Regions from separate parts of the Hominiventricola filiformis genome, predicted to be linked through region 3. Evidence: riboswitches for the same ligand, from Rfam matches in the RefSeq annotation. Region 3 holds a riboswitch; each other region holds the start of a gene.
The links. Region 3 has a riboswitch for cobalamin ahead of LKD36_RS16955 (dockerin type I domain-containing protein). Riboswitches for the same ligand answer to the same signal wherever they lie in the genome.
Positions count from the first base shown of each region.

Region 1: linked by a shared signal. The riboswitch ahead of cobM (precorrin-4 C(11)-methyltransferase) and the one ahead of LKD36_RS16955 (dockerin type I domain-containing protein) in region 3 are both predicted to bind cobalamin.
Region 2: linked by a shared signal. The riboswitch ahead of LKD36_RS05425 (ABC transporter substrate-binding protein) and the one ahead of LKD36_RS16955 (dockerin type I domain-containing protein) in region 3 are both predicted to bind cobalamin.

Region 1 covers NZ_JAJEPS010000003.1:97,951-108,142, reverse strand. The annotation lists gene ftsH (ATP-dependent zinc metalloprotease FtsH) at 1-1,254, shown strand, start outside; cobalamin riboswitch at 1,286-1,471, shown strand; gene cobM (precorrin-4 C(11)-methyltransferase) at 1,593-2,348, shown strand; gene hemA (glutamyl-tRNA reductase) at 2,348-3,529, shown strand; gene cobJ (precorrin-3B C(17)-methyltransferase) at 3,533-4,264, shown strand; gene cobA (uroporphyrinogen-III C-methyltransferase) at 4,302-6,704, shown strand; gene cobD (threonine-phosphate decarboxylase CobD) at 6,731-7,792, shown strand; gene LKD36_RS04800 (cobyric acid synthase) at 7,798-9,294, shown strand; gene LKD36_RS04795 (precorrin-8X methylmutase) at 9,294-9,923, shown strand; gene cobT (nicotinate-nucleotide--dimethylbenzimidazole phosphoribosyltransferase) at 9,929-10,192, shown strand, end outside.
Region 2 covers NZ_JAJEPS010000003.1:233,727-243,918, forward strand. The annotation lists gene LKD36_RS05395 (MATE family efflux transporter) at 1-481, opposite strand, end outside; gene LKD36_RS05400 (hypothetical protein) at 484-1,662, opposite strand; gene LKD36_RS05405 (ABC transporter ATP-binding protein) at 1,663-2,634, opposite strand; gene LKD36_RS05410 (ABC transporter ATP-binding protein) at 2,627-3,409, opposite strand; gene nikC (nickel transporter permease) at 3,422-4,252, opposite strand; gene nikB (nickel ABC transporter permease) at 4,257-5,195, opposite strand; gene LKD36_RS05425 (ABC transporter substrate-binding protein) at 5,286-6,875, opposite strand; cobalamin riboswitch at 7,062-7,246, opposite strand; gene LKD36_RS05430 (LysR family transcriptional regulator) at 7,495-8,409, opposite strand; gene LKD36_RS05435 (class I SAM-dependent methyltransferase) at 8,406-9,197, opposite strand; partial or broken gene LKD36_RS05440 (hypothetical protein) at 9,371-10,192, opposite strand, start outside.
Region 3 covers NZ_JAJEPS010000034.1:1,852-12,043, reverse strand. The annotation lists tRNA gene LKD36_RS16965 (tRNA-Pro) at 128-201, shown strand; gene LKD36_RS16960 (leucine-rich repeat domain-containing protein) at 638-1,483, shown strand; cobalamin riboswitch at 1,486-1,690, shown strand; gene LKD36_RS16955 (dockerin type I domain-containing protein) at 1,842-4,976, shown strand; gene LKD36_RS16950 (cohesin domain-containing protein) at 4,995-7,049, shown strand; gene LKD36_RS16945 (dockerin type I repeat-containing protein) at 7,080-7,805, shown strand; gene LKD36_RS16940 (LPXTG cell wall anchor domain-containing protein) at 7,821-8,519, shown strand; gene LKD36_RS16935 (dockerin type I repeat-containing protein) at 8,512-9,759, shown strand; partial or broken gene LKD36_RS16930 (DUF4430 domain-containing protein) at 9,846-10,192, shown strand, end outside.

The DNA.
Region 1 (10,192 bases), on a different contig from region 3:
ATTGGTGCAACGATGCCCAAAGGTGCCCTGTTAGTCGGCCCTCCAGGAACTGGTAAAACTTTGCTGGCAAAGGCGGTAGCCGGTGAGGCAGAAGTACCCTTCTTTTCCATCTCCGGTTCGGAATTTGTAGAGATGTTCGTTGGTATGGGTGCGGCCAAAGTAAGAGACCTGTTTAAGCAGGCAAATGAAAAAGCACCGTGTATCGTGTTCATTGATGAGATTGATACCATCGGTAAGAAGAGAGATGGCTCCGGCATGGGTGGAAATGATGAGCGTGAGCAGACGCTGAACCAGCTGCTCACCGAGATGGATGGTTTTGACGGTTCCAAGGGTGTTGTGATCCTGGCAGCAACCAACCGTCCGGAAACGCTGGATCCGGCACTCTTACGTCCGGGACGTTTTGACAGAAGAATTCCGGTAGAACTTCCGGATCTCATCGGCCGTGAGGCAATCCTGAAAGTCCATGCCAAGAAAGTAAAACTGGGAGATGATGTGGATTTTCATGCGATGGCCAGAGCAGCAGCCGGAGCTTCCGGTGCAGAGCTTGCCAATATGATTAATGAGGCTGCTCTTCGTGCAGTCAGAAGTGGGCGGACCTATGTAAACCAGTCAGATCTGGAAGAGAGTATTGAAGTGGTTATCGCCGGATATCAGAAGAAAAATGCCGTACTTTCTGACAAGGAAAAACTGATTGTGGCATACCATGAGACTGGGCACGCACTGGTAGCGGCGCTTCAGAGTCATTCTGCTCCGGTTACCAAGATTACGATCATTCCGAGAACTTCCGGTGCCCTTGGTTATACGATGCAGGTGGAGGAACATGATCAGTATCTTTTGAGCAAAGAAGAACTGGAGAACAAGATTGCAACTTACGCAGGCGGACGTGCGGCAGAGGCTCTGATCTTTGGTTCCATTACTACGGGTGCTTCCAATGATATCGAGCAGATGACGAAACTTGCAAGAGGTATGATTACCCGTTATGGTATGAGTGATGAGTTTGGCATGATGGCACTGGAAACGGTAAATAACCAGTACATGGGCGGAGATACTTCTCTGGCATGTGCAGCGGAGACGGCAGCCGTTGTGGATGAGAAGGTAAAAGCCCTTCTTAAGAAGGAGTATGACAAAGCTATGACCCTGTTGACGGAGAATAAACAGCAGCTTCATGCCCTTGCAAAATATCTGTATGAGAAAGAGACCATCACCGGAGATGAATTTATGCAGGTTTTGAAAGAAAATTCTGGTGCAAATTGACGAACTATAAGAAATATGATATGCTTTCCTATATGCAAAACCATCAGAAAGTGCTTAGTGAAGCCTAACAGGGAATCGGGTGAGAAGCCTGAACGGTCCGGCCACTGTAAGCGGGAATGAGGAGACTGCAGTAACCATTGCCCTATAAGGGTGAGAAGGGAAAGTTCTTCTTTAAAAGACCGTGAGTCAGGAGACCTGCTATCTGATCTGGGAGAGCTTCCGAAGAAAGCAGATCCTGAAAATTTCTGACAAAGAAATACATTCAGATCAAAAGAAAAATGAGGGAGTCTTCGCGGCTGTGTTGCGGGGACTCCTTTTATTACGTGGAGGGAAAACACATGGTATCATTTATCGGAGCGGGTCCTGGCGACCCGGAACTTCTGACTATTAAGGGAAAGAAGATTATTGACAGCGCAGATGTCATCATTTATGCAGGTTCTCTGGTCAATCCACAGGTATTGGCAGATGCAAAAGAGGGAGCTGTTATTTACAACAGTGCCCTGATGAACCTTGATGAAGTCATTGATGTGATGAAAGATGCAGAAGACAAGGGTCTGAAGGTTGCCCGGGTTCATACGGGAGATCCGGCTATTTATGGTGCTCACAGAGAGCAGATGGACAGACTGGATGAACTGGGCATTGACTATGAGGTGATTCCAGGTGTCAGTTCTTTCCTTGCAACTGCAGCAGTGTTAAAGAAGGAATATACCCTTCCGGGCGTGAGCCAGACGGTGATTCTGACCCGTATGGAAGGACGTACCCCAATGCCGCCGAAGGAAAAGCTGGTAGATCTGGCAAAGCACAATGCCACCATGATCATTTTCTTAAGCGTTGGCATGCTGGACGAGATGTCTGCGATTTTGAGACAGGAATATCGTCCGGAAACTCCGGTAGCTGTTGTCTATAAAGCAACCTGGGAAGATCAGAAGATTGTCCGCGGTGATCTGACCAATATTGCAGAGCGTGTGAAGGAGGCTGGCATTACCAAGACGGCTCTGACCGTAGTCGGAGATTTCCTTGGAAATGACTATGACCTGTCCAAATTGTATGACAAGACCTTTACCACAGAATTCCGAAAGGGAGTGACGGAGTAATGGGAATCTCACTGATCGGAATCAGTCATCATAATACGCCGCTGGCTGTCCGGGAACTGTTTGCGTTTCCGGCAGAGAAGCAGCAGGAACTGATGAAGGAGATGATCGCGAGAGGCATCGCGGAAGAGTGCGTGATTATCAGTACCTGTAATCGAACAGAGGTTTATATTTATACTGCCTGTCCGGGCGGCAATTTTACAGAATTGCAGGATCTGGTGCTGGAATTTGCCGGTGCACAGGATGTGGAAAATATCGGTGACTATATCCGCTTTTATAATGGAAGCAAGGCTGTGCGTCATCTGTTCCACGTGGCAGCAGGTCTTGAGTCCATGGTTATGGGCGAGGATCAGATCCTCGGCCAGGTGAAACGTGCCCATGATCAGGCAAGAGAGACAGGCACCTGCGGCGTCTATCTGAATACGCTGTTCCGCTATGCGGTAACGGCAGCCAAGAAGGTAAAGACAGAAACGGATCTTTCCAGAACCAGTGTGTCCACTGCTACCATGGCCATCAAGGCAGCAGAACAGGGGCTGGGAACCCTTCATGGCAAAAAAGTTATGATCATCGGTGCATCCGGCAAGATCGGAAGCACGGTGTTAAAGAACCTCCAGTGCATTGATGGTGCGGAGGTTTATATTACGTCCAGAAATATGGGACAGGCAGGAGAAGACCATCATCACAAGATTACATACCGCGTTATGGAATATGAAAAACGGTACGAGCTGGTCAATGAGATGGATGCAATTATCAGTGCCACCAGCAGCCCTCATTATACGCTGACTTACAGTAAGATGGCGGAGAAGCTTGTGACAGAGAAACCCCGTGTACTGGTGGATTTGGCAGTGCCGATTGACATTGAGGCAAAGGTGGAGAAACTGCCGGGAATCATGCGTTATGATATTGATGATTTCCAGGAACTTGCCCGGACAAATAACGAAAAAAAACAGCATGAAGTTGTGGCTGCAGACCAGATTCTTGACGAAGTACAGATGGATTTTGAACGCTGGATGGTATTCCAGCTGGCATTGCCGGATATGGCTTCTTTTAAGGAATGGATGGAACAGGAAGCGGAAAAAAAGGGACTTGATAAAGCCATTGATAAGATGTTTTACCGTCTGCGGGATCATTCCACTCCGGCAGAGCTTCACGCACTTTTTGGACATTTAAAGGAGATTGAATAATTTATGGGAAAATTATACGTAGTCGGATTCGGCCCCGGCGGCTATGAGCATATGACAGAGAAAGCCATTGAAGTGATTAAAAATGCGGATGTGGTTACCGGTTATACCACTTATGTAAATATTTTAAAGGAATTCTTTCCGGATAAAAATTACCTTGCAACGCCGATGATGCAGGAAGTAAAGCGCTGTCAGATGGCGGTAGAGGAAGCAATGAAGGACCAGACCGTTGCTATGGTATCCAGCGGCGACAGCGGTATCTACGGTATGGCAGGCATCATCTATCAGGTAGCGGAAGAGATGAATGCCAATATTGAGATCGAGACGGTTCCGGGTGTAACGGCAGCCAGCGCGGCCGCTTCTGTACTGGGCGCTCCGCTGATGCACGATTTTGCAGTCATCAGTTTAAGCGACCTGATGACGCCTTTTGATCTGATTATGAAGCGCGTGGACTGTGCAGGGCAGGGAGACATGATCGTCTGCCTTTACAACCCGAAGAGCAAAAAACGTGTAGACTATGTAGAGAAAGCAGCAGATATTCTGATGAAATACCGGAAACCGGAGACTCCGGTCGGTATTGTGAGAAATGCAGGACGAAAAGATGAGGCTTCCTGTATCACGACCCTGGGAGAACTGAAAAATGCAGATATTGACATGTTCAGTGTGGTGATTGTGGGGAATTCCCAGACATATACAAAGAATGGAAGAATGATTACTCCGAGAGGTTATCGCGTATAGGAAAGCGGACCTTTCATGTATGGAGATGGAGGATAACATGCAGGATCTGATAAGGATCGGAACCAGAAAGAGCCGTCTGGCACTGGTTCAGACAAATATCGTAAGACAGAAGATAGAAGAGGCATTTCCGGGCATTCGGGTGGAGATCTGCGAGATGTCCACAAAGGGTGACGAGCTTCTGGACCGGACATTGACGTCCTTTGGCGGAAAAGGTGTTTTTACCCAGGAACTGGAGGAGGCATTGCTGGATGAACGGATCGATCTGGCAGTGCACAGCGCCAAGGATATGCCTATGGATTTCCCGAAAGGGTTGGGAATCGGGGCAGCATTAAAGAGAGGTCCTGTGGAGGATGTGATCGTTACAAAAGACGGAACGAAGCTTGTTGATCTGAAGCCAGGAAGTGTGGTAGGTACCGGAAGTTTAAGAAGAGAGCTGCAGATCCGGGCACTGAATCCGCTGGTGGTCATTCGGCCTATCCGGGGTAACGTACAGACGAGACTTAAAAAACTGACAGATGGTCTCTATGATGCCATTGTACTGGCATCCGCAGGACTGGAACGTCTGGATATGGTATCCGGCGGCGAATTTCATTTTGAAAAATTGTCACCGGATCAGTGCCTTCCGGCAGCCGGCCAGGCAATTCTGGCAGTGGAGACGAAGAACGGACATCTGACAGAAGTGATGGAAGCATTGAATGATGCAGAAGCGATGGCGATGTTAAGTGCTGAGCGTGCTTACCTGAAAGCGATTGACGGCAGCTGCAATGCACCGGCGGCAGCACTGGCGAAAGTGGAGGGAACGAAGCTTTCTATGGAAGTGCTGTTTGCTCAGGATGCGAAGCATGTAAAACGGGCGTCCGGTTCCATTGAAAATGGAATTCAGCCGGAGCAGGCAGAAGCACTTGGACAGGAACTGGCGCGGAAAATCTGCCAGGGAAAAGTATGGCTGGTCGGTGCAGGACCTGGAGATGAACGTCTGGTGACCCAGAGATGCTTATCCTGTATCCGCAGCGCAGATGTGTTGGTCTATGACAGTCTGGCAACGGACTCCCTGCTCAATGAAGCAAGACCGGATGCAGAGCTGATTTACGCAGGAAAACGCTCTTCCCATCATCATCTGAAACAGGAGGAGACCAATGCGCTGCTCATCCGTCTGGCAAAAGAAGGAAAGAATGTAGTCCGCTTAAAAGGTGGAGATCCCTTTATCTTCGGACGCGGAGGAGAGGAAGCCCAGGAGCTCAAAGAAGCAGGTGTGGATTATGAGATCGTACCGGGTGTGTCCTCCTGTTATGGAGCACCGGCTTATGCAGGTATTCCGGTGACTCACCGGGATCATGCTTCTTCGTTTCATGTGATTACAGGACATGAGGGTGCCCACAAGGACAGCACGGTTCTTGATTATGGAACCCTTGCAAAGGAAGAAGGTACCCTGGTATTTTTGATGGGTCTTAAAAATCTTCCGAATATTACAAAGAATTTGATTGCCAACGGTAAAAATCCGAAGACCCCTGCAGCGGTGGTGCAGGAAGGTACGACGGCCAGACAGAAGGTCGCTGTGGGAACCCTGGAGACCATCGTGGAAGAAGCCAAAAAGGCAGGCATTCAGACACCGGCCATCACGGTAATCGGTGATGTGGTTTCCTTAAGAAATGAGATCGGCTGGTACGGCAATCAGCCCTTATCCGGCAAACGGGTACTGGTGACCGCAACAGAGAAGATGACAGAGCACCTGGCCGAAGTGCTGGAAGAGGAAGGCGCAGAAGCCATCCGATTCAGCCTGATTCATACAGAAGCCCTGGAAAGTCCGGAGCTCGACCGCCTGGTGGCTCATCCGGAAGCCTACGGCTGGATGGTCTTTACCAGCAGCAATGGTGTAGAGCTGTTCTTTGAAAAACTGCTGGCAGCAGGAAAAGATTTCAGAAGCCTTGCAAACCTGAAATTTGCCGTAGTCGGCGAGGGCACGGCGAAAGCACTGGCAGGCAAAGGTTTCCTGGCAGATTTTGTACCGACGAAATATACCAGCCGGACACTGGCAAAAGAGTGGGTACCGACGCTACAGAAGGATGAGCGGGTAGTGCTGGTGCGTGCAGAAGAAGCTTCGAAGGAACTGGATCAGGCGCTGGATGCAGCCGGTATCGCCTACAGTAAGGTATCCATGTATCATACAGCGGTGGATCTGCGGAAAGCAGAAGAGTTAAGAAGAATGATTTCCCAGGTGGATTATGTGACGCTGTGCAGCGGATCTGCAGTACGCGCCTTTGCCTCTATGCTGGAAGAAGACGGCGTCCGTGTGGACTGTCCGGCGAAGATCATCTGCATCGGACCGGTAACGGAGAAGGCAGCAGAAGCAGCAGGACTTGCTGTAGGGCAGTCGGCGGTAGAATACACAGCAGAAGGAATTAGAAATGTACTTCTTGCTGATGTAAAAGCTGGAAAATAAGAGAAATAGAAACAGGAGGACCGGGCATGGGACAGCACGGAGGAGATATTTACAGTGAAGAGATCCAGAAACAGATGGCGAAAGAAGACAGGAAATTTCTGGATTTTTCTGCAAACATCAATCCGCTGGGCATGCCGGCAGGGGTCCGGCTGGCGGTGATGGAGGCTCTTTATAAAGCGGAGCATTATCCGGATCCGGAAAGCCGGAAATTAAAGCATGCACTGGCAGAGTACCATGAAGTCCCGGAAGAAGCACTGATCTGCGGAAACGGCGGAGCGGATCTTATCTACCGCCTTGCCTATGGGACGAAGCCTGCCCATGCCCTTTTAACAGCCCCTACGTTCCTGGAATATGAGGAAGCATTAAAACAGGTGGGAACGAAGATTCACATCTATGAGATGCAGCCGGATTACCGGGTGAGGGAAGACATTCTGGAACAGATGACCGAAGACATGGATGTGATGTTCCTCTGCAATCCCAATAATCCCACCGGAATCCTGGTAGAGCAGGAGCTGCTGCTCCGGATTCTGGAGCGGGCAGAAAGCAGGAGTATTTTGCTGGTGCTGGATGAATGTTTCCTTGATTTTACCGGTCAGGAAGAACGGTCGCTGATTCAGAAAACAACAGAATATAAACATCTGTTTATTTTAAAATCCTTTACTAAAATGTATGCCATGCCGGGCATCCGGCTGGGATATGGCGTCTGCGGTGATGGGGCACTCCTTCGGAAGATGGAAGCAGCCGGACAGTGCTGGGGCATCAGCGTGTTGGCGTCAGAAGCAGGTATTGCGGCCCTTGGGGAAGGGGAATATAAGGAGAAGGCCATTACTCTTGTGAGAGAGGAACGGGCATATCTCAAAAAAGAGATGGAGATTCTGGGGATGACCGTCTGGGATGGACAGGCAGATTACCTGTTCTTCCGCACGGATGGTATCCGGGATCTTTATGACAGGCTTCTGCCGGAGGGGATTATGATCCGCAGATGCAGCAATTACCGGGGACTGGATGAGACCTGTTACCGGGTGGCAGTCAAAGATCATGAAGCCAATGGACGGCTGATAGAAGCATTGAAGAAGACAGCGAGGTGAGAAACGTGGCAAAAGCGATTATGGTGCAGGGAACCATGTCCAATTCCGGAAAGAGTTTCCTGACAGCGGGACTATGCAGGGTATTTAAGCAGGATGGTTATAAAGTGGCACCCTTTAAATCCCAGAATATGGCCCTCAATTCCTACATTACAAAGGAAGGACTGGAGATCGGCCGGGCACAGGCCATGCAGGCGGAAGCATGCGGCATTGATCCGACAGCAGATATGAACCCGATTCTGCTCAAACCCACCAGCAATGTGGGAAGCCAGGTCATTGTAAACGGGGAAGTCCGCGGCAACATGAAAGCCATGGATTATTATAAGAATAAAAAGCAGCTGATTCCGGATGTGCTGACAGCTTATGAGCGGCTGAGCAATGAGTACGACATCATTGTCATTGAGGGAGCAGGAAGTCCTGCGGAGATTAATCTCCATGAAAATGATATCGTCAACATGGGAATGGCGAGAATGGCGAAAGCACCGGTACTGTTGGTGGGAGATATTGACAGGGGCGGTGTTTTTGCGGCCTTATACGGCACTGTAAAGCTTCTCCCGGAGGATGAGCAGGCCATGATTAAAGGTCTGGTTGTCAACAAATTCCGCGGGGATGTGAAGATCCTGGAGCCGGGACTTCGGATGATTGAAGAAAAGACGGATATTCCGGTGGTGGGAGTGGTTCCTATGGAACGGCTGGATATCGATGATGAAGACAGTCTTTCCGACCGCCTTGAGCAGACTCATAAAGGAGCAGGCCTTGATGTGGCGGTGATCCGTCTGCCTCATATTTCTAATTTTACGGATTTCTCCGTCTTTGAGCGGATGGATGGGGTATCCCTCCGGTATGTATCCCAGCCGGGGATGCTGGAAGATCCGGATCTGATTCTGCTGCCGGGTACCAAGAATACCATGGACGATATGCAGTGGCTCCGGGAGTCCGGTATGGAAGCGCTGATTTTACGGCAGGCAGAGAAGAAGACGCCGATCATCGGCATCTGCGGCGGTTTCCAGCTTCTGGGAAAAGTCATGGAAGACCCGGACAATGTGGAGCACGGCGGTACCATGAGAGGCATGGGTCTTCTGGATACGAAGACTGTTTTTGCCAAATCTAAGACCAGAACCCAGATTCATGGCATCATGAGGAAGGGTGTCGGCCTGTGGAGTGACTGGGAAGGAAAAGAAGTGACCGGTTATGAGATTCATATGGGTGTTTCCGAAAATCTGGGCGGCTGTCAGGAGCTGGTTCGTCTGGAGGACGGAAGGATTGATGCCCTTGCCAATGAGGACGGCACCGTTCTGGGAAGCTACCTCCATGGTCTCTTTGATACGGATGATTTTGCAGAGAGCATGATCCGGGAACTTATGAGAAGCAAAGGCCTTGATTACGGCAGCTGGCACTTTGATCTGGCTGCTCACAAAGAGCAGGAATATGACAAGCTGGCAGATCTGGTCAGATCATCATTTGACATGAAAAAAATATACGAAATTCTGGAGGCGGGGATCTGATGCTGAATGAGATTAAGATTGTAAAACCAAATGAGATAGAGAAGCGCAGTATGGAGATTATCACGCAGGAGTTAAATGGAAGAACCTGGCCGGAGCCTCAGTTCTCCATCGTAAAACGCTGCATCCATACGTCTGCGGATTTCGACTATGCGGATAACCTGTGCTTTTCTGAAAATGCAGCCATGCTGGGCGTGGAAGCCTTAAGAAGAGGCGCTGTCATTGTGACGGATACGAAGATGGCATGGTCCGGAATTAATAAGAAAAAGCTGGCAGAGTACGGCGGAGAAGCTTACTGCTTCATGTCCGACGAGGATGTGGCAAAAGAAGCGCAGGAGAGGGGATGTACCCGTGCAGCCATCTGCATGGAGCGGGGCGCAGCTCTCGGCAAAGAAGTGATCTTTGCAGTGGGAAATGCACCGACTGCACTGATCCGTCTCTATGAGCTGATCCAGGAAGGCAAGGTAGATCCGGCACTGATCATCGGTGCACCAGTAGGATTTGTCAACGTGGTAGAGGCCAAAGAGCTGATCATGACGGCGGGGGTTCCCTATATTGTTCCAAGAGGAAGAAAGGGCGGCAGCAACATTGCAGCAACCATCTGTAATGCCATGCTGTATTATAAAGGTTAGAGAAGATGGACAGACTGAAAGAGATCATTGCCGGCATTCAGCCGACAGATGCAAACGCAAGAGAAGAAGCTTGGAAAAACTGGGATTCCTTGTGTAAACCATTAAGAGGACTTGGATGGCTGGAAGAAGTGGTGGTCCAGATCGCCGGAATCTATGGAGATGCCCATCCCCATCCTGACAAACGTGCCGTCGTGCTTATGGGCGCTGATAATGGAGTAGTAAAAGAAGGCGTAACCCAGACGGACAGTTCTGTTACCATGCAGGTACTG
Region 2 (10,192 bases), on a different contig from region 3:
CTCCATATGCACGCAGGATGCCTGCCGCCATATTGTAAAGCACCATGGACCAGATACCGCCAAAATAAATACAGGTATAGATCAATGCGCTGCCATAGACTTCCTCCGGCACGGACATGATATGTAACATCCACGGTGTCAGAAGGACACCTCCAATGGAGCAAACCACGCCCAGAATTACTGCCACCGTACAAGCTGTACGGATGGAGCAATGCATCTGCCGCTCATCTCCGGACCCGCAATGTCCGGAAATGAGAATCGTCGCGCCTGAAGCCAGACCATTCATGAAATTCAATGGAAACTTAAACAGCGTATGCACGGAATCGATGGCTGCCAGTCCCAGTTTTCCGGTAAACTGACCTACCACGACCGCATCAATCGTGACATAAAGCTGCTGAATCAGACTGCCCACAATAATCGGCAGTACAAACAGCAAAATTCCTCTTCCAACGCTGCCCTTCGTGAGTGTGTGTTCCTTCATCTTTATTTCCTTCTCTGTACTGCGGAATCAAAGTCCCACGCACCTGCAAGTTCCTTCAGATCGTCTAAGGTTGCATTCGGATTATGTGCTTTGCACACTTCCAGAAGATCCTCATAACTGTAGGCATTCAAAGTAATGCCGGAAGACAGCTCATATTTTTCACGGAAATCCTGATAGTCAGTGGAAGTCCAGAATCCCTGCTGAATGGCAAACGCCTTTCCGTCTTCGCGGAAATCTTCACTGTAGCCGGTCACTGCATTATACATCGCTGCAAATGCCGGTCCGATAATAGACTCATATTTACCGCACAGATATTTCAGATTGCCGTTCTCAAACAGCTCTCCGTTGCTTTCTGTGTAGCAGTCAATGGTACCAAGACTGGCATTACCCAGAGAATCCGCAATCGGACGAATCGGAATGACAGACATAACTACGTCTGCCGGATCTTTTTCATACTCTGCAACCGCCTGCTGTCCAATACTTTCCACTCCAATATATCCCGGAAATACGGTAACCTTCAGTTTCCCTGCCTGCACCTGGAGCGTCTCCTCGGCAGCTGCGATCTCGGCACTGCTCTGTTCAAACTGTACACCGTAAACCTCCTGCAGGGCATCCAGCATTCCCTCTGCACGCTGCTCATGCATGACATTGGTACCTGCTCCACCGCTTAACAGGAAATAACTGTCGGAAATCTGTTCTTTTGCAAAATAACTTCCCATATCGAAGCCTGCCTGATACTCCATCTCACTTCCCGGTCCAAAATAGCCAAGGAAATAAGGATTATCTGCAACTTTGTCAAAATCTTCCGGTGCTGTGGTACTGGACGGACGAATGAAATAAACTCCATTCTCTGCACAGAGAGAAACTTCTTTCTCCAGATCAAAACTGTTAAAAGCAAGAACTCCTTCCACACCTTCTGCGATCGCATTATTCAGGAACTCCATCTCTTTCTCTTCTGTAGTTACCTCGGAAGAATAGAGGAAATCCACATCAGAAAAGTTCCCTGCAATGTAGCTTTCCAGATATTCCCGGAATGCCTGTACCTGTTCATCCTTCAGATCATAGACGAGAACGCCGATCTTGTGGATGTGCTCCTGCTCCTGATTTTTTCCGCAGGAAATCATCGCTGCCACAAAAGCCAGTGTCAGCAATAATGCGATAAATTTTTTTGCTTTTTCCAATTATTTATCCTCCTTGTCAAACAGATGACAGGCCACTTCGTGATCTGCCCCGACCTGATGGAGTTTTGGTTTTTCTGCCGCACAACGGTCCACTGCCTTCGGGCAGCGTCCCCGGAACGGACAGCCGGCAGGTACGTCCAATGGGCTTGGTGCCTCTCCTTTGATCTCTTCGATCGGTTTGGAGAAATCCATACCAATATCAAAAATAGAGCCAATCAGTGCCCTCGTATAGGGATGAACTGCATGCTCTGCCAGATCCTCCGCCGGCAGTACCTCCACTACATTTCCAAGATACATAACCGCTACTTCATGAGAGCAGGACTGGATCAGAGAAATATCATGACAGATAAAACCAATGGTAATGTTCTTTTCTTTCTGAAGCTTTACAATCAGTTCAATGATCGTCTGCTGTACGGATACGTCCAGTGCAGAAGTTGCCTCATCAAGGATCAGGATCTCCGGTTCCAGAGCAAGAGCGCGGGCAATGGCTACACGCTGACGCTGACCACCGGACATGTTATGGGGATAACGGTCTGCAAACTCTCCCGGAAGCTCCACCATCTCCAAAAGCCGACGGCAGGCTGCATCCATCTCGCTCTTCTTGATACGGTTAAAGTTCAGAAGAGGCTCGCATACGATATCACGGATCTTCATTTTCGGGTTGAAAGAAGAGGTCGGATCCTGGAACACCATCTGAATATGCTGACGGTTCTGACGCAGCTCCTCACCTTTCAGTTTTGTAATATCTTTTCCACGATACAGGATCTCTCCCTCGGAAGGAGTATCCAAAGACACCAGGAAACGCATGAATGTAGATTTACCACAGCCGGATTCACCTACCAGTCCCAATGTCTTTCCTTTATAGAATTTCAGGTTAATATCATTGTTGGCAACCAAAGTACGTCCGCCTGACGCCGGAAAACGTCTTGTAACATGCTTTGCCTCCAATATAACTTCATCATGTTCAAACATAAGATTCCCCTCCCATCGAAGGTACTGCGCTTAACAGCCTGCGGGTGTATGCATTTTCCGAATGATGCAGGATATGGTCTCGGTCTCCCTGATCTTCTATATGACCATCTTTCATGACCACAACATAGTCGGACATATAGGCTGCCACACCCAGATTATGGGTAACAACAATAATACCAGTGCCATAATCTTCTCTTAATTCCATCATCTGGCGAACAATCTGTGCCTGAGTAGTTACATCCAGTGCACTCGTCGGCTCATCTGCCAGCAGAAGCTTCGGCTGATAAGTCATACCCATGGCAATACCGACACGCTGACGCATACCGCCGGATAATTGGAACGGATAAGAATGCATGATATTATCCGGGCTCGGAAGGCGCATTTTTCCAAGCATCTCTTCCCCTTTTGCCCATGCATCCTTTTTGGAAATCTTTTCATGGGTCTGCAGATACTCTGTAAATACAGATCCAATCTTCCTGGTCGGGTTCATCATGGCACCGCTGTCCTGGAAAATCATGGAAATCTCGCTGCCGCGCAGTTTTCTCCACTGCTCCGGTGTATTTTTAAGAAGGGAAGTACCATGAAAAAGAATATCTCCCTTGGTTACTTTACCGCCGCCTGCAAGCAGTCCTAAGACCGCACGAATCACGGTAGTCTTACCGCTTCCGCTCTCTCCTACCAGACTGACGATCTGACCCGGAGCCATGTCGAGACTGAAATCTACAACGGTAGGAACATCTTTATACGCAATCGTAATATTATCAATTTTCAGCATATTCCTACCTCCTTACTCTGCTCTCGGATCCAGGATATCCCGAATGGAATCTCCCAACATGTTAAATACAACAACGACAAAGAAAATTGCAAGACCCGGATATAGCATCATCCAGGGTGCGGACTGCATACAGGCACGACCTTCATTCAGCATATAGCCCCATTCCGGTGTCGGCGGCTTTGCACCAAATCCCAGGAAGGACAGGGCTGCGATCTCCAGCATCATACCGCCTACATCCGTAGCTGCTGTGATAATCAGCGTCGGCAGTGCATTGGGCAGCATATAACGAAGCAGCATATAGGGTGTTTTAGAACCAGTTACAATGGCTGCGGATACATAGTCACGGTCACGGATTTTCATAACCAGGCTTCGTGCCAGACGGGCATATTTGGTCCAGTTGACAGCTACGATTGCGATGATGGCATTACGGATACTTGCACCCATGATACCTGCCACAGCCAGTGCCAGAACCAGGCCTGGGAAAGCCAGCATCATATCTGCAATACGCATGAGAACCGCATCAACGGCTCCGCCGAAATAACCGGCAATGACACCTACTACACTTCCCACCAGAAAAATAAGAACAACCACACCAAAGGTAGAAGTGAGGGATGCACGGGCTCCGTAAATCACACGGGCATAAATATCACGTCCCATTTTATCAGTACCGAAAATATGAGCTTTGCTCGGTGCCTCCAGGGCCTCTGTCAGGGAACCTTTCAGCGGGTCAACACCTCCGGTAAGTACCGGTGCAAAAACTGCTGCCAGAATAATCAAAATGGCAAGAATTCCAAAAAAGGTAAACTGCTTATGTTCTTTCACAAATTTTAACGTCTTCTTCATCTTCTTACCTCTTCAAGCGCATCCGGGGATCAATATAGACATAGGATGCATCCACAATCAGGTTAATGACCATATAAATCAGCGCCATCCAGAGTACATACCCCTGAATCAGGTTGTAGTCGCTGGAAGTAATCGCAGTAACGGCCAGGTTACCAAGTCCAGGATAAGAGAAGATCACCTCTACAACACTGGTACCACCAAGAAGGCTTCCGACGGAAAGTCCCAGCATGGTAATCAGCGGAAGCAATGCATTCGGAAATACATTTTTCCAAATAATCGTGGAACGTTTCACACCTCTGGCTTCTGCTCCGATCACATAATCCTGACTTAATTCCTCCAGAACTGCAGTCCGGACCTGTCTGGTATATTTAGATGCCATTGCAATGGCCAGCGTCAGTGCCGGCAGAAACAGACTCTTGAAGTCACCGCCGGAAGCGATAACCGGGAAAACCTGAATCTGTACACACAGCAGCATCATCAGGAGAAGTCCTACCCAGAAGTTCGGCATCGCACATCCAATGAAGGTTACCGCACGGCAGATATAGTCGATGATACCGTCTTTATGTAATGCGGAAGCAACACCCAGCGGCACTGCTATGATCAACATCAGAATCAGTGACATGAGGGTCAGCTTCAGGGTCGGCAATACACGGGCTGCCAGAAGCTCCACTACCGGTTTGTTGAGGCTGTAGGATTTTCCAAAATCACCATGCAGGCAGTTAAACAGCCAGCGGAAATACTGGGTGAAAAACGGGTCGTTCAGTCCCATCTCATCCCTGGTCTGCTGTACCAGTTCTTCCGTCGGCATCACGCCGGTAGCGGAGAACATGTTGCGGACCGGATCTCCAGGAGACAGGTAGGTCAGTAAAAACGTTACGAAACTGATACCAATCAATACAATTGCAATCTGTAAGATTCGGCGAAGAATCTGTTTCTTATTCAAGACAATGGCTCCTTTCTAAAAGTGAACAAAACAGGAACCCCCACCCTGGCCGCCGCAAGGGGCACGGATGGGGGTAATGAATACTTAATCTTACTCAGCCGGGGTAATCTCGGTGGTCAGCCAGTAGTAGTCTGCCGTATGGATATGCGCATTTCCTACATTCTTAGAGTAAATCATAGAAGAGTTGTAGTATCCGTCGATCAGAACAGCGGCATCATCTACCAGAATCTGCTGCATCTGGAAGATCAGATCTGCACGTTTCTCTTCATCCATCTCGCTCTTCAGCTGCTCGAACAGTGCATCATATTCCGGATTGGAATATCCGCAGTAAGTAGTATCGGTTGCCCAGTTTGCCATGTAAGCATAGGGATCTCCGGTACCTACGGTGATCCAGTTATTGTTATTGAAGTCATAATCTCCAGCAGCAAGTTTGCTCCACTGGTCATCAGAGCTGCCGTAGTCTGCGGTGCATCCGATACCGATCTCTGCCAGATACTGAATATGTGCGTTGGAGAAATCGTTCAGCAGACGGTTCTCATAGGAAACGTAGTGCAGATTGATATTCTGTCCATCCAGCTCACGGATTCCATCGCCGTCAGTATCTACGATTCCTGCATCATCAAGGAGCTTCTTAGCGCCTTCCGGATCATAGGTATAGGGGTTGGTCAGTTTGTCATAACCATAGCTTAAAGTAGACGGCAGTACGGAGAATCCCGGAGTATACAGACCTCCGATAGTCTTGGAGTTGCAGATGGTATCATAGTCAATGCCCATCAGGATTGCCTGACGCAGAGTCTTGTTGCCAAGAATGCCATCAAAGTTCATCCAGCTGAAACCACAGCGAACACCAGAAGCAATATCTACCGTGAAATCAGGATTATCTTTGAAATCCTGGATATCAGATACATTGGTAATATTCTCTACCAGATCAACCTGTCCACTCTGCAGCGCCATGGTCTTAGCAGAAGCATCCCCCATGTACATCAGTTTTACTTCGTCATAGGGAACTTCCTCACGGTAGTTCGGATTCGCTGCCAGATCATAACCTACACCTACACCATTGAAAGTCTCAACCATGTACGGACCGGTTCCGATCGTGCCATTGTCAAAGTTCTCGGTATCTGCCACATCAACAATTGCCATAGTCGGATGTGCCAGCTGTCCCGGAAGGTTGGCATAAGGCTGAGTCGTCTGGATGGTCAGGGTATTTGCTGCATCATCTGCAGTAATGGTTGCCTCGAACTCCAGATATTTCTGCGGTTTTGCAGATCCACTCGGTCCCATCTCTTTCAGATATTCAAAGCACTCTTTTACTTTAGTCGGAGTCAGATCACAGCCGTCAGAGAATTTGATGCCGTCTTTCAGGGTGATGACCCACTCGGTATGCTCATCATTTACAGTGTAGCTGTCTGCGAGCCACGGCTCTACTTCCATGCTGTCGTTGAACTTGAACAGTCCCTCGGTGATACCGTAACGCATGGCATTCCATCCACCGTTCTCATCGGTAACGGTATTGACAATACCATCGGTATACATCTGGCATCCGAAAGTAAGTACTTTCTTATCTCCATCATTCGCAGCAGAAGTGCTTCCGCTGTTATCGGATGCTCCACCGCCGCAGCCAGTCAGCAGCAAAGCTGCTGCCAGAGTTAAACTGATACATTTCTTCGTGTTTTTCATATTCTCTATCCTTTCTCATTTCATTCATTTGCCAGCGCTGTCTGCACTATCAATTCGTCTCCCACTTAAAAATTACGCATAAAAAAAGCCGGATCTACATCCGACTTTCCTCTCACCTTTTTACACACTATCCCCTTAAAACATAGATTTTTCTAGGTAAGAATTATCTCGTCTTCCGCAAGAACTCTTTCTGACAAAAAACAAGCAGGTCTCCTGACTTTAGCATCCACACCCAAAGCACCTTCCCAGGAATCATCTCCCCAGTGGCATCTGCTCCAGGCTTAACTATTACAGTGACGGGATCGTTCCGGACTTTCACCGGATTCCCTTTTCATCGAATCTATCTTCGAACTTATTTTTTGCGGCTTAATTGCCGACCATATGAACATGTAGATTTATACTTACACTTTCTTCACATTTTGTCAACGAAGTTTGTATTCTTTTTCGTTATATCTTATCAAGGTCATTCTGCAATTCCGCTTCGATTTCATCTGATTTCCGCTCTTTTTCCTCTTCTTTTTTCCTTTCAAAAAACTTAAAAATAAAAAATATCTCCATTTCTTCGCAAGAACATGGAGATATTCCATTTTAGAATATATTTTATCTTATCTGTTATATATTATTCTTGTAATCTGCTTCGTACAAACTCCAGATAATGTTCTGCCCATCCATCCAGCGTCTCTCCCTGACGGCTGACGCAGCCAAACAGAATCGGTTCTTCTTCTCCGTAAAGTGAGTATCCGGGATATCCCCGTGATTCTTTTTCGCGGCTCAAATAACCACCGCTCACATTGCCAAGGTCTGTCTTTCCAAGCAGTTCATTCATAACATAGTCACTGTTAGTAATAACTGAGATCTTCATACGGTCTGTCGGTGAGATCCGGTCTGTCTCCTCCGTCATCCTGCGCCCCAGTGTATACTCATCTTCATAACACTGCACCAGGCGTACCTCATCCAGTGCAATTTCCCCAATACCGGATTTTCCAGCCAACGGATGATCTTTTCCAAAATAAAGATATGCTTTCGTCCGTTTCAGTTCCTGAAAAATGAGTCCGGCACATTCCAGTCGGTACTGAAAGGATGGCATCTGCTCATCTAATACATAGACAAATCCAATATCGTCTTTCCCTGCCTGGCACCGTTCCAGTATTTCTTCCGTTCCCGCCGTCATTACATGATAGCAGACATCCTCCTGCCGGTGCTCCTGATAAAAAGCAGCAAAACAGGAAGCCATCCAGGAACTGGGATTCCAGGATGCCAGCAGTTCTTCCCCCTTGTCCATTCGGGAAAATGATTTTAACTGTTCTATATTTTCTACGGCCCTGCTTGCATATTCATAGACACGCTGTCCTCTGGCCGTAAGCGTAATCCCTCTGCTCTGACGGACAAATACCGAAAATCCCAGCTCATCTTCCAGCATGCGGATCACTTTGCTCACATTGGGCTGCGTCGTATACAGTGCTTCTGCTGCCTTACTGAATGATCGAAGCTGGGCACAGACCACCAGGTACTGCAGCTGCTTGGTTTCTATCATGAAGTATATCCTTCCTTATTAGGACAGACAGCTTTTGTTCCGCCCATTTTTACAGCACTGACGAGGAACATCGGTGTAGACCCATAGTTTGCTTTTTCCGTTGAGTCCCAGACTCTCTCCCAGACCTTTTCATCCGCTTCCACTTCATTTCCAAGGCGGTCTCGTAACACCTGTACATCCCACGCCGGACGCATAATTCTACTCATGGGAATCTGTCTTGCAATATCCTCCATGGCGTCAATATCCGTGCAGGTATAATGGTCATCCAGATGAAGATTCTCTACCCGTTTCCGGTCCTCTTCGTATTCTTTTCTCTTCTCCTCATCGAAGAGATGATGATACCAGTTGGCATCAAAATTCAGAAGGCGGCCGCCTTTTTTCAGCACGCGCATCCATTCTGCATAAGCTTTTCCCGGCTCTTCCAGATTCCAGGTCAGATTTCTGGAAATGACTACGTCAAAGTATCCATCCGGAAAATCCAGTTTCTGTGCATCCATTCTCTGAAAATGGATACTGGAGGCAAGTGCCCCCGCATTTTTCTTTGCCTCCTCCAGCATAGCTTCTGTATAATCTACTGCCGTCACATCATATCCTGCTTTGGTGAGCAGAATGGCAAAAAATCCAGGACCAGTTCCAACATCCAGAATCTTCAGCGCCCCTTCCGGCAGATGACGACGGATCTCGTCAAGCCATACCCGGTCCTGCCCGGTTGCCAGCTCATGCTGGTTCACCTGGGAATAGCCTTCCGCTCTTCCTGTCCAGTACTGTTCAATCTGTGATAATATCATCCCCATATCCTCCTGTGGGTCTCTTCAAAATACAGCCGGATTTTCATCTGCTTTCCGACCACTCATGATATCAGATTAGCACATGGTTAAATTCTTCACAAGCCGGGTGGGGGGTTATTTTTTGAAACAAAAACAGCAGCAGAGGCTTCTCTGCTGCTGCAATTATTTACTGCTTATTCTTCTGGTTTTACCGTCTCATCATCTGTTTCTTTGGTCACTGCCGCCTCCGCTGCTGCTTTTGCTGCATTTCTTCGTTTTTGTCTTCTGATATGAAGTCCTACGACAACCAGAATTGCCAGTGCAAGCACTGCTGCTGAGATCAGGGTCTCCACCCAGATATCCATGCGGTTCAGTACTACGATATATCCGGCAGAACTGATCTGCGTATCGGATGAGAGATAACTTCCAATGGTGTCTGCTTTCTGTGCTTCTCCCACGGTCTGATATTCTGCATCCATGGTCATCAGACTGTCTGCCAGACGGGTATCGTTCAGTACCCGCACAATTGCGTTTGTCCTAAGCGGCTGTGCCTGGGATACTTCATAATAGTATACCTTCTTCAGATAATATTTATAGAACGGACTGTCATTATCCATATTGGCTTTTACCTGTGCCAGTTCTTCATCCGTTGCTTCTCTCACGGAAATCTTCGTATCCGGATAGAATTCACCGCCCATAAGTACCGGAGACTTCTCTTCTTCTGCATCAGCTGTCAATGCCGGCATATAGGCACGATATACCGCATGAACCGTTACATTTCTGTGAATGGGACTCACATCTTTTTCTTCCCAGTACACATATCCGTCTTTCGATTTCGGGAGGTCAGGATAGTTTTCCTCCGGAAGTTCATCTCCATAAGCAAATGTATTCTGCCAGACTACCTGCTCTCCGTTCATGAAACGAACGGTAAACTGAGTGAAATTAAGAGGCATATTTCCAAGCTGAATCAGAGAATCATAGTCCATGCTCTCTGCCTCACTGCTTCTGGTCACGCC
Region 3 (10,192 bases):
GACCTTAGATTTTCCTGCTTTCTGAGCTAAAAAAAGAAAAATAAAAAAATTGAAAAAAACTCTTTACAAATCTGAAAAACCGATGTATACTAAACAAGTGCTCTGGTGATGGGGCAAAACACAATAACGATGCGTGGCTCAGCTTGGTAGAGCGCTGCGTTCGGGACGCAGAGGTCGCAGGTTCAAATCCTGTCGCATCGACTCCTTGGCAGGGGCGTCAGTTATCTGCTGGATAACTGAACAGAACCGGAATCAGTTATGGTTCCGGCTTTTTTTTTATAAATTACGTTAAAAAGGTGACAAATAAGCATTGCTTTGTAACGATTTATGAGCTATACTCATAAGTGATACAGAGTGTCTGGTACTGTATATACAGCAACAGAACTGAAAAGACAATTTGGTGCAAATCCGAAGGGGCAACGCCGCTGTGAACATGAAGAGATCTGTAAAATGGTAAAATCCAGAACAGAATTTTGAAATGTGACCCAGGAAGTCTACTGATCACGGTTTGATTTTCATACGATAACTGGATATTTTTTGACAGAGCATAAACACGTTTGCGTATCATGGGCAAACGTGTTTTTTTATTATTAGGGATAGCTAATCTTAACGAGACAGAATATCAGTAAGGGGAATTATGGGAAATATTTATCATACCGGAGTCTGGGTATCAGACCGCAATTATGATGTGTTTGACAGGCGCTTGGGCAAGTCAATGGTTGACCGTGAGATAAGAATTGCGGAGCCGTACCGCAGAATTGGAAGCGGTGCAATGAAGAATAATATTAAGATGAAACGGTTGCAGATCGGGAATAGTGTAAAAGAAATTGGGGAAGAAGCATTTCAGGGCTGCAGCAATCTGCGGTTCCTTACCCTTGATGGGGTGCGAACCGTACAGAGAAGTGCATTTCAGGGATGTACCAGTTTGAAAACGTTGGATATTCCAAAGAGTCTCCGTTATATAGAGAAAAATGCATTTATGGAAAATAAAGCTGTTCGAGAGATACGATATGAAACAGAAAATCTCAGTACCGTGATTTCTCCAGAAGTATTCCGTGAATGCAATCGACTTCAGCTCATTGTACTTCCTGAAAAGCTGGAAAAAGTTGGACCTAGAGCTTTTTATAAATGCAAAGAGCTGGATGGCATTCAATTTCCTGCCACATTGAAAGAAATCGAAGAAGAAGCATTTTATCAAAATGGATTAACGGAACTGCATCTTCCGAATGGATTGGTAAAGATTAGTGACAGCGCATTTTTTAAGTGTACGCAGTTAGAATATGTGCGAATTCCGGAATCTGTAAAAATAATTGGCAAATGGGTATTCCACGGATGTAACCGATTAAAAGTTCTGGAAATTCCAGGTGATCCAGAGGTTGTAGGAGACTGGATTGTAAACAGAAGTTGTACCATACGTTGCAGAAAAGGCAGCAAAATTGATAAGTATTGCCAGGAGAATGATTTTCTGTGTGAGTATTTATAAATCGTAGAAAGTAAGACTTCAGTGCTTTTTGAACTGAGAAGAACAAAAAGCTAAGAGAGAACCGGGTGAGATTCCCGGATGGCACCGCCGCTGTAAGCATCGATGTTGATATTCAAGGACGCAAGTCGGCCACTGGGGGACTGGGAAGGCAGAATAGCCAGCGCTTGAGATGTAAATCAGAAGACCTGCTGAAGAAACTTTCGATAGAATTAATTACATATTTTGAAACTGGCAGAAAAACGGCTGCAGAACTTTTAAGTTCTGCAGCTTTTTTTGTAAGTTTGCACGACGGATGTGTAACTTCAGCGGAAGAGAAATTGCCCGTTTTTAAAATAAATCATCATAAGGAGGGAAAAAGATGAAAAGAAAGACATGTGCTTCTGTGTTAGCGCTGATATTAACCTGCGCTATGGTAACAGGCAGTCTGCCTGTGGAAGCAAATGCGGCAGAAGCAGCGGCAGCATCAGAGTTGACGGCTGTTCAGGATGAGAGTCAGGAACAGGCGGAAGTGACTGATGAAACAAAGGAAGCTGGCGATGAAACAGCTGGTGAACAAGAACAGGTGACGGAGCCTGGTCAGGAAGAAGAGAAACAGGAAGAGCAGACGACGGAGCCTGCTCAGGGAGAAGAGGAACAGAAAGAGCAGACGACGGAGCCTGGTCAGGGAAAAGAAAAACAGGAAGAACAGACGACGGAGCCTGGTCAGGAAGAAGTAAAACAGGAGGAACAGACGGCGGAGTCTGGTCAGGAAGAACAGATAACAGAAACGGTTGATGATCAAGCTGCATTTGATGATCAGGCGGCACCGATTGCAGTGCAGGCAAGAAATACACAGTATTTAGACAGTGTAGCGATATATGAAACATTGTATTCGAATGGAACGCTGGCAGATGAAATGGAGTTGGAAAAGTGTGATGAAAATGAATACAATCTGTACACATATGATATTCAGACTGCATCTCCATTTTTAGTTACTGCACTTTCTGATGAGGCGCCTGATGACACGGTAGTTACTGCAAAATGGACGCAGATGATTACTGGAAAAGAACAGACCCCGACACTGACGCCGGGAACAGCGAAACAGCTTAACTGCATAACAAAATCTGCAACGACGACAGGACAGGATGTTACAGTTACTGCATCTTCAGCGGATGAGGGAGAATCACAGACGGTAACCATCCATGTTCTGAGAAAACCTTGTCTGCAGACACTTTCCATTGCCAATAAATCCGGTGAAGCGATAGAAATTGATAATGGGTTTAAGTGGAATGCGAATACCTCTTATATTAAGACATGGCAGAACATGACCGCCACCACAAAAGCGGATACAGCTGTTTTCACTGCGGCACAACATACGGATATTACAGATCAGACCTATCAGATTCTTTATAATGGAAACGCAGATCAGAATGAAATACCTCTGAGTATTGGTGAAAATGCTGTTACCATTACTGTTGTAAATAAAGAAGGTATCACAAATACATATAAGGTGACTATTACCAGAGAAGAAGATGCAGGAACAGGCAATGTCTCTTTTGAAACAGATCCGGAAGACGCTCTGGTTGTAGTAAAAGATAAGAATGGTGACAGAGTCTGGCCAGATCATGATAAAACCTGGACTCTTCAGATTGGAGACACCTACAGCTATGTTGTAACAAAAAATGGCTATATTGGCCAGAAAAATAATTTTGTAGCAAAAGCAGGTACAGCGGAGATCACGCTGGAGAGGGCAACAGACAATAATGATATCGACAAGACCATCTATGCACAGTGGGGAAATTTCCGAAACGGTGATGATGAGTTAGGTATTACGACATCAAAAACGCCGTATAATCCAGATGATGCAGAACTGCTCTGGGCAGTAAAATACGGAACAGGATGGGCAGCAGCACCGGGATCTCCGATTATGGTGGATGGAGATCTGGTAACTTACACAGGTTCTACAATCCGCAAACTGGACAGAAACACAGGAGCAGTTGTAGCGGAAGGTACTATGGTAGGTTCCTCCAGCTTCTCCATTGTTCCGGCAACGTATGGTGACGGTATGATTTTTGTTGGTCTGAGTAATGGAAGAATTCAGGCATTCAATGCAAAGGATTTGACCTCCCTCTGGGTTTATCAGAACGATCTGAAAGGTCAGCCGAACTGTCCAATTACCTATAAAGATGGTTATATTTACGCAGGTTTCTGGAACAGTGAGGAGAAAGATGCCAATTTCGCATGTATCAGTGTAACTGACGAGGATTCTTCCAAAGCTACGGAAGCAAAGGTCGCTTCCTGGACATATAAGCGGGCAGGAGGATTTTACTGGGCTGGTGCTTATGTAACAGACAAATTTGCAGTGGTAGGAACCGATGACGGAGCCAGTGGATATAGCACGGAAGGTGCAAGTCTGTTGGTATTTGACCGGGAAACCGGAGAATTAGTGGATTCCTGGGATGGTATCCGCGGAGATATCCGTTCTAATATTTCTCATGATCCGGAATCTGACAGAGTGTTCTTTACCAGCAAGGGCGGTGTTCTCTGCAATGCACAGATTGACTGGGAGACTGGAAAAATCACAGATAAACAGTCTGTAGTGATTGTAGGAGCAAAAGGAAATGAATATGCAATGTCCACCTGTACGCCGTCTGTATACAATGGAAGAATTTACATTGGAATTGCAGGAACAAGTCAGTTTGGAGCAAATTCCGGTCATGCCATTGGTGTATATGATCTGAATGAGGATGGTTCCATGACCCAGGCATATGCATATGCAATCCTTGGTTATCCGCAGACTTCTGCTATGGTAACGACGGGATATGTAGATGAGGATGGATATGTATATATCTACCTCCCGTATAATTATACGCCGGGTGGTGTTTCTGTACTGAAGGATAAAAAAGGTCAGACAGAACCGTTGACGACGACCGATTCTGGTTACAGTGAAGTGTTTACTCCGGTAAGTCCTCTGGCACAATATTGTATCTGCTCTACCATTGCAGATGAATATGGAACTCTTTATTACAAAAATGACAGCTGCTATATGATGGCAATTACATCGAAGGTAGAATCTATTGAGGTAACAGAAGAGCCGACTTCCATTACAGAAAAAAATGGAACTATTACCGCAGAAGGACTGAAGGTTGTCTCCAATCTGAAAAACGGCGAGCAGAGAGACATCAGTGATGATGTAAAAGTAACTAAACAGGACGATGGTACTTATCTTGTTACCTATACATATGGATTTGACAATGCAAATTACGGACTGAAGACGCTGACCACCACATTTGGAAAGTCTACGGTTGTTTATGGTGATGTGAATGGTGATGGAAAAATTAATAGCGGAGATGCAGCACTGACTTATGCATATGTCAATGGAAAAATAAAATTCAAAGAAGGTCAGTTGAAAGCAGCTGATGTAAATGGAGATGGAAAAATTAACAGCGGAGATGCAGCACTTATTTATGCGCGTGTCAATGGAAAAATAGAAACATTTCCAGCAGCAAAATAATAAAAAGGAGAATTTTGTATGAGACAGATAAAGAAAGCAATTTCATTCATCTTATGCTTCTGCATGATGTTTGGCTTTACTCTGGAAGCATTTGCCGGTTCGGTGAAACCATCAGTAGATAAGACAAGTGTGGCAGCAGGAGAAAGCGTTACCGTAACTTTGACTTTGGATGAAGATATTGCAAATTGTACCTCATTTGAATATTGGCTTTACTATAATTCGGATAAATTTACTATGACAGGATCTGAAAATGGAAATTCTTGTAATGGTATGAAGATTTCTTCTCCTATGACAGGTGCAGATGGCGCGTATTATGTGGTCAGCTTTGTAGATACTTCTTCTGAGGGAGTTACGATCAAAGCTGGAACTATCTATAACCTGACTTTTACTGCTAAAGATGATATTTCATCCAGTGATGATGTATCTTTTAAAGTAAAAAGAGAATCTGTTATGGATACTACATGGGTAGAAGTAGATGCAGATAAAGTAACTGCGGGAGATCCGGTCAGTGTTACGGTAACTCCTGCACCGGCTACAGCATCTTATAAAGTGGATCTTGAGGGCACTCAGACAGTTCAGATGGGTGAAACGGCCCCGGTAACTGTAAAGATTGCCTCTGATAATGCAACAACTTACAATGCGGTGGATGTAACGCTTAAGTATGATAAAGAGAAACTGGCACTGGATACAACTTCTCTTGGTGAAGGATATACCATTACGAATGATGCGTCCAATGGAATTGTAAGGGTTACTGGTTATGGTGAAGAAAAACAGCTCGGCAACGCATTTACTCTGAACTTCAAGGCACAGCAGGTGGGCACAGCAGAAGTGGCATTTACTTCTGCAAAAGTAGATAAAGCGGATCATGCAATCAGTGATGATGCGCCGGAAGCAACAAAGGTTACAGATAAAGTTACCGTTACTGTTGGTGGATATACAGTAACTCTTTCGAATGATTTTGATGGTGCAGGTACAGCAACTCCGGATGCAGATTATACCTTTACTGCAAAAAATACACATTATGATTATGATGTAATTGCGAAGATCGGTGATACTCAGCTTACAGTGACAGACAATGGGGACGGAAGTTACACCATCAGTAAAGAGCAGATCAATGGAAACATTACCGTAACTGCAACCAAAACAGCTAAACAGTATGATGTAACAGTTACCGGAAATGGCGCTGCAGATGTAACGGCACCGGCAAAAGCAACCTATGGAACGGATTATACTTATACTTTAACGCAGGATAGCAACTATGCTTATACGGTAAAGATTACAGCTGGTGGCACAGAGATTACTTCAGAACTTCAGGAAGGAACTGCAAATCAGTACAAGATTGCAGGGGATAAGATTACAGGTCCGGTAGAGATTAATGTGGCCAAAGAGCAGACAGCAGGAACAATTACTTTTGAAGGTGAGGGTGCCGGAGATGTAGTTGGAGGAACCAGCCAGAATGCTCCGCTTCATCAGGACTTTACTTTCACGATTACAAAAGCGGCAGATTTTGTATATGCAGTAACCGCAGTAAAAGGCGAGAATACGGTTAATGTAAACGATAATGGAGACGGTACCTATACCATTGCAGCAGCTGATATTGACGGTGCAAACATTATGGTAAATGTGGCTAAAAACCCGAACAAAACCGCAGAAGTATATCAGTATGTGAAACTGAATGGCAAGGTAATGTATCTGGTTGTTGCAAATGACAGTTCTCTGACAGAAGGAAAAGTACTTACTTATGACGGTTCCGCAATGTACTGGTCTGAAAAGTATGACGGATACTGCTGTCTTGTAATTTCTGATAAGGCTGAGCAGGAAATGAAAGAAGAAGCAGTAAAACATCTTGGAAGTGTGGAAGGAACCAAGATAGAAATTGATTATTCTGGAGATGTCAACAAGACAGGCCAGATCGATATCAACGATGCCCAGCTTGTATATGATATGTACAAACCAGTATATGACGATTTTGATATCTTATCTGTAGAGAGATTCCTCCGTGCTGATATGAATGGAAGTAAGAATCTGACGGTTGAGGATGCAGTAGCAGTTGTATCTGAGATTCTGAAATAAAGGGTTTGGTTTTAGAAGGAGAATACCTATATGAAATATGGAAGAAGAGGATTTACAGCTCTTCTTGCACTGATACTGGCGGCCGGTTCCGGTCTGCCAGTGTCGGCTGCTGAGGTAAAAGTGTCATCCGATCAGACGAAGGTGACCAGTGGAAGTGATATTACATTGACCTTGACACTGGATGAAGCAGTGAATGATGTGATCTGTTTCGACTACCGGGTTTATTTTGATATGGATAGTTTCTCTCTGAAGAAGAGTACGATAGGAACCGCATGTGAAGACGCACAGGTCAGTACAAAAGCGATGACCTATGGTTCGGAACAAAAACCTTGTTATAGTGTTAATTTTGTAGATACAACATCTGAAGGAGTTGCTCTACGAAGCGGGGAGATCTGTCAGCTGACATTTACGGCGAAAAAAGATATGACAGCGGATTGGAAAGATACATTTCGAGTAGAACGTGAGCATTTTGCTACAACGGATTACTGGAATACATTGAAGGAAACGGACAATGGTAAGGTAAGTTATGATGTAAAATCTTCTATAGTATATGGAGATGTAAACGGAGACGGTAAGATTAATACAGCGGATGCTGCATTAACCTACGCAAGCATTAATGGCAAGGTAACACTTAAAGAAGAACAGCAAAAAGTAGCGGATGTAAATGGAGATGGCAAGATTAATACGGCAGATGCGGCAATGATTTATGCCCGCGTCAATGGAAAAATTGCAGAATTTCCGGCAGAAAGCAAGTAATAAGGGAGACGGAACATGAAGTGGAATAGAAAAAAAGGGCTGACTCTGGCAGCATTTCTGATGGCATTCAGCCTGGCAGCCGGCATTCCGTCTGAAGCTGCAGAAAACTATCGGATTGGAATTGGGAAGGATCAGACCGTAACAGCAGATCAGACAGTACTTCTGGATATAACAGTAGCTGCACCGGGTGGAACTTTTAACACAGCCGATCTGACATTTTCTTATGAAAAGGATTATCTGACATTTGACCAGAAGGCATCAACAGGTCTGGATGATTATACGGTGCAGGAAGAGAACGGAAAACTGCGTCTTCTCAAATATGGAGAAAAACAGCAGGATGGAAAAGTGTTTCAGCTGGCATTTCATACGGAAAAAGCCGGTACGACAAAAGTAACCATTGATTCTGCACAGATGGACGTAGAGAGTCAGGCAATCACCCGGGATGCACCGGAAGCAGAGAAAGATCCGGCACAGGCTACCCTGACCATCGAGGCAAAAGCAAAGCCGGGAAAGAAACACCATCATTCCTCCAGTAAAACAGAAGAGACAGCAACTTCTGGATCAAATACAGCTGCAGCAGCAGCGTCTACACCTCAGAATCTGCAGTCTGCCAAGACGGGAGATCAGGGACCGATGCTTTGGATTGTTCTTGCAGCAGTAGCAATGATTGGCTGCATTTGGGTATTGACGAGAAAGAGAAGAAGGCATGAATAAGAAATTAAAAATTTTTAGAAGAATCAGTGCCTGTTTTCTGGCAATTGCACTGTTACTGACGCTTCCTGTTCAGCCGGTTCTTGCAAAGGATCCAGCTGATGCATCTCCTTATTCATATGAAGAGACAGCCCAGGAAAGCGTACATGTGGTTGTGACAGTATCCTGCGATGGAATTCCCATTGTAGGACACGATGAAGATGAGACAACATTGGCTCATCTGGATGTTAATATTCCGTGGTTTTCACTGGAACCATATGGACTTACTGATTTTGAACGGTATCACACAAAAGATGGAACGGGAGCATATATCGACAAGGAGTTAATCAGGCGTCCGACATTACTGCATTTATATATTTATCTGTTGGAACGTTATTGCATGGGACTTTCTGAAGATGAATGCGGGCAGGGCCAGCTGCAAAACGGAGTAACTGAAGCAGATCCGTATGGTTCTGTAATGAATATGAAAGGTGACATTGCATACGAACCGACCAATAAAGTGTTGAATATTACGGGTAGTCCGACATCTCTTTATATGCAGCAGTTCTGGGGACATGATGAGAACCTGATGTACTATCGAAATCATGTATATCCGTTGATGAGTAAAGGTTGGGGAGCTACAGCAGATTATATATTGCTGTCAGATGATGATTCTGTTGATCTTGCCATGTTTACGAACTGGAATTTCTGGACAAACGGAGCATTTTTAGCCTTTGAACATGACTCTTATACATGCACAGCCGGGGAGGCATTGACTGGAAAGACATTAAAATATGATACCAGTTCTGTAGCTGATGGCGGTTCGGAATCCTTTGAAGCTGCAGTTGACGGAAGTCTTCAGGGATATGTAGTTCTTGGAGAGGACCGCACTCTGACAGATCAAGTTTTTGATGCAGGTGAAGGTGGAACTTGGAGTGTAACATTTGATAAGCCGGGAACCTACTATATTGTTGGTCTGGATGCAAATGCCGGTACGGAAGATGCATCATGTGCTCCGCCTACAGCCAAGGTAACGGTAAAACCGGTTCCGATGCTGGGAGATATTAATCAGGATGGAACGGTTACCAGGAGAGATGCGTCCATGGTATGGAGCATTGCCAAAGGAACCCGGACAGTTGGAGACGACATTATGAAACTCGCGGATGTAAACGGTGACGGACAGGTGGATGCACTGGATTCTGCGATGATCTATGGCTATGTATCGGGAAAGATAAAAGAATTTTCTGGAAAACTGACCGAGTAAAAGAATATGTAAGTAAAGTACTTCCTGTTCTTCAGAGAAGAACAGGGGGTTACTTTGCGTTATAGGAGAAAAAGAAGGTGGGGAGTATGCACAGAAATAAGAAGAGATTGTACCGCATATTTGCGATATTTCTTGCTTTTCTGCTGGCAGTCGGGCATTTGCAGATGCCGGGGAAGGCGATACGCATAGAGCCTGAAGATCCGATTACGACAGAGCCGGAAGTACTTCTGACAGAAGATTACTCGGATCAGGTGGATCAGGGCTATCTTCTTCTGGCAGAAACCGGAACCGGTGATGGGGACAGTGAAGCCGGGCAGGATGAAAATCAGAACGAAGAAGAATCAGAAGAAGAAACGCAATCGGAAGAGCAGAAGCCGGAGGAAGAGACGCAGCCGGACGAACAGAAACCGGATGAGGAGGAAAAGGCAGAGGA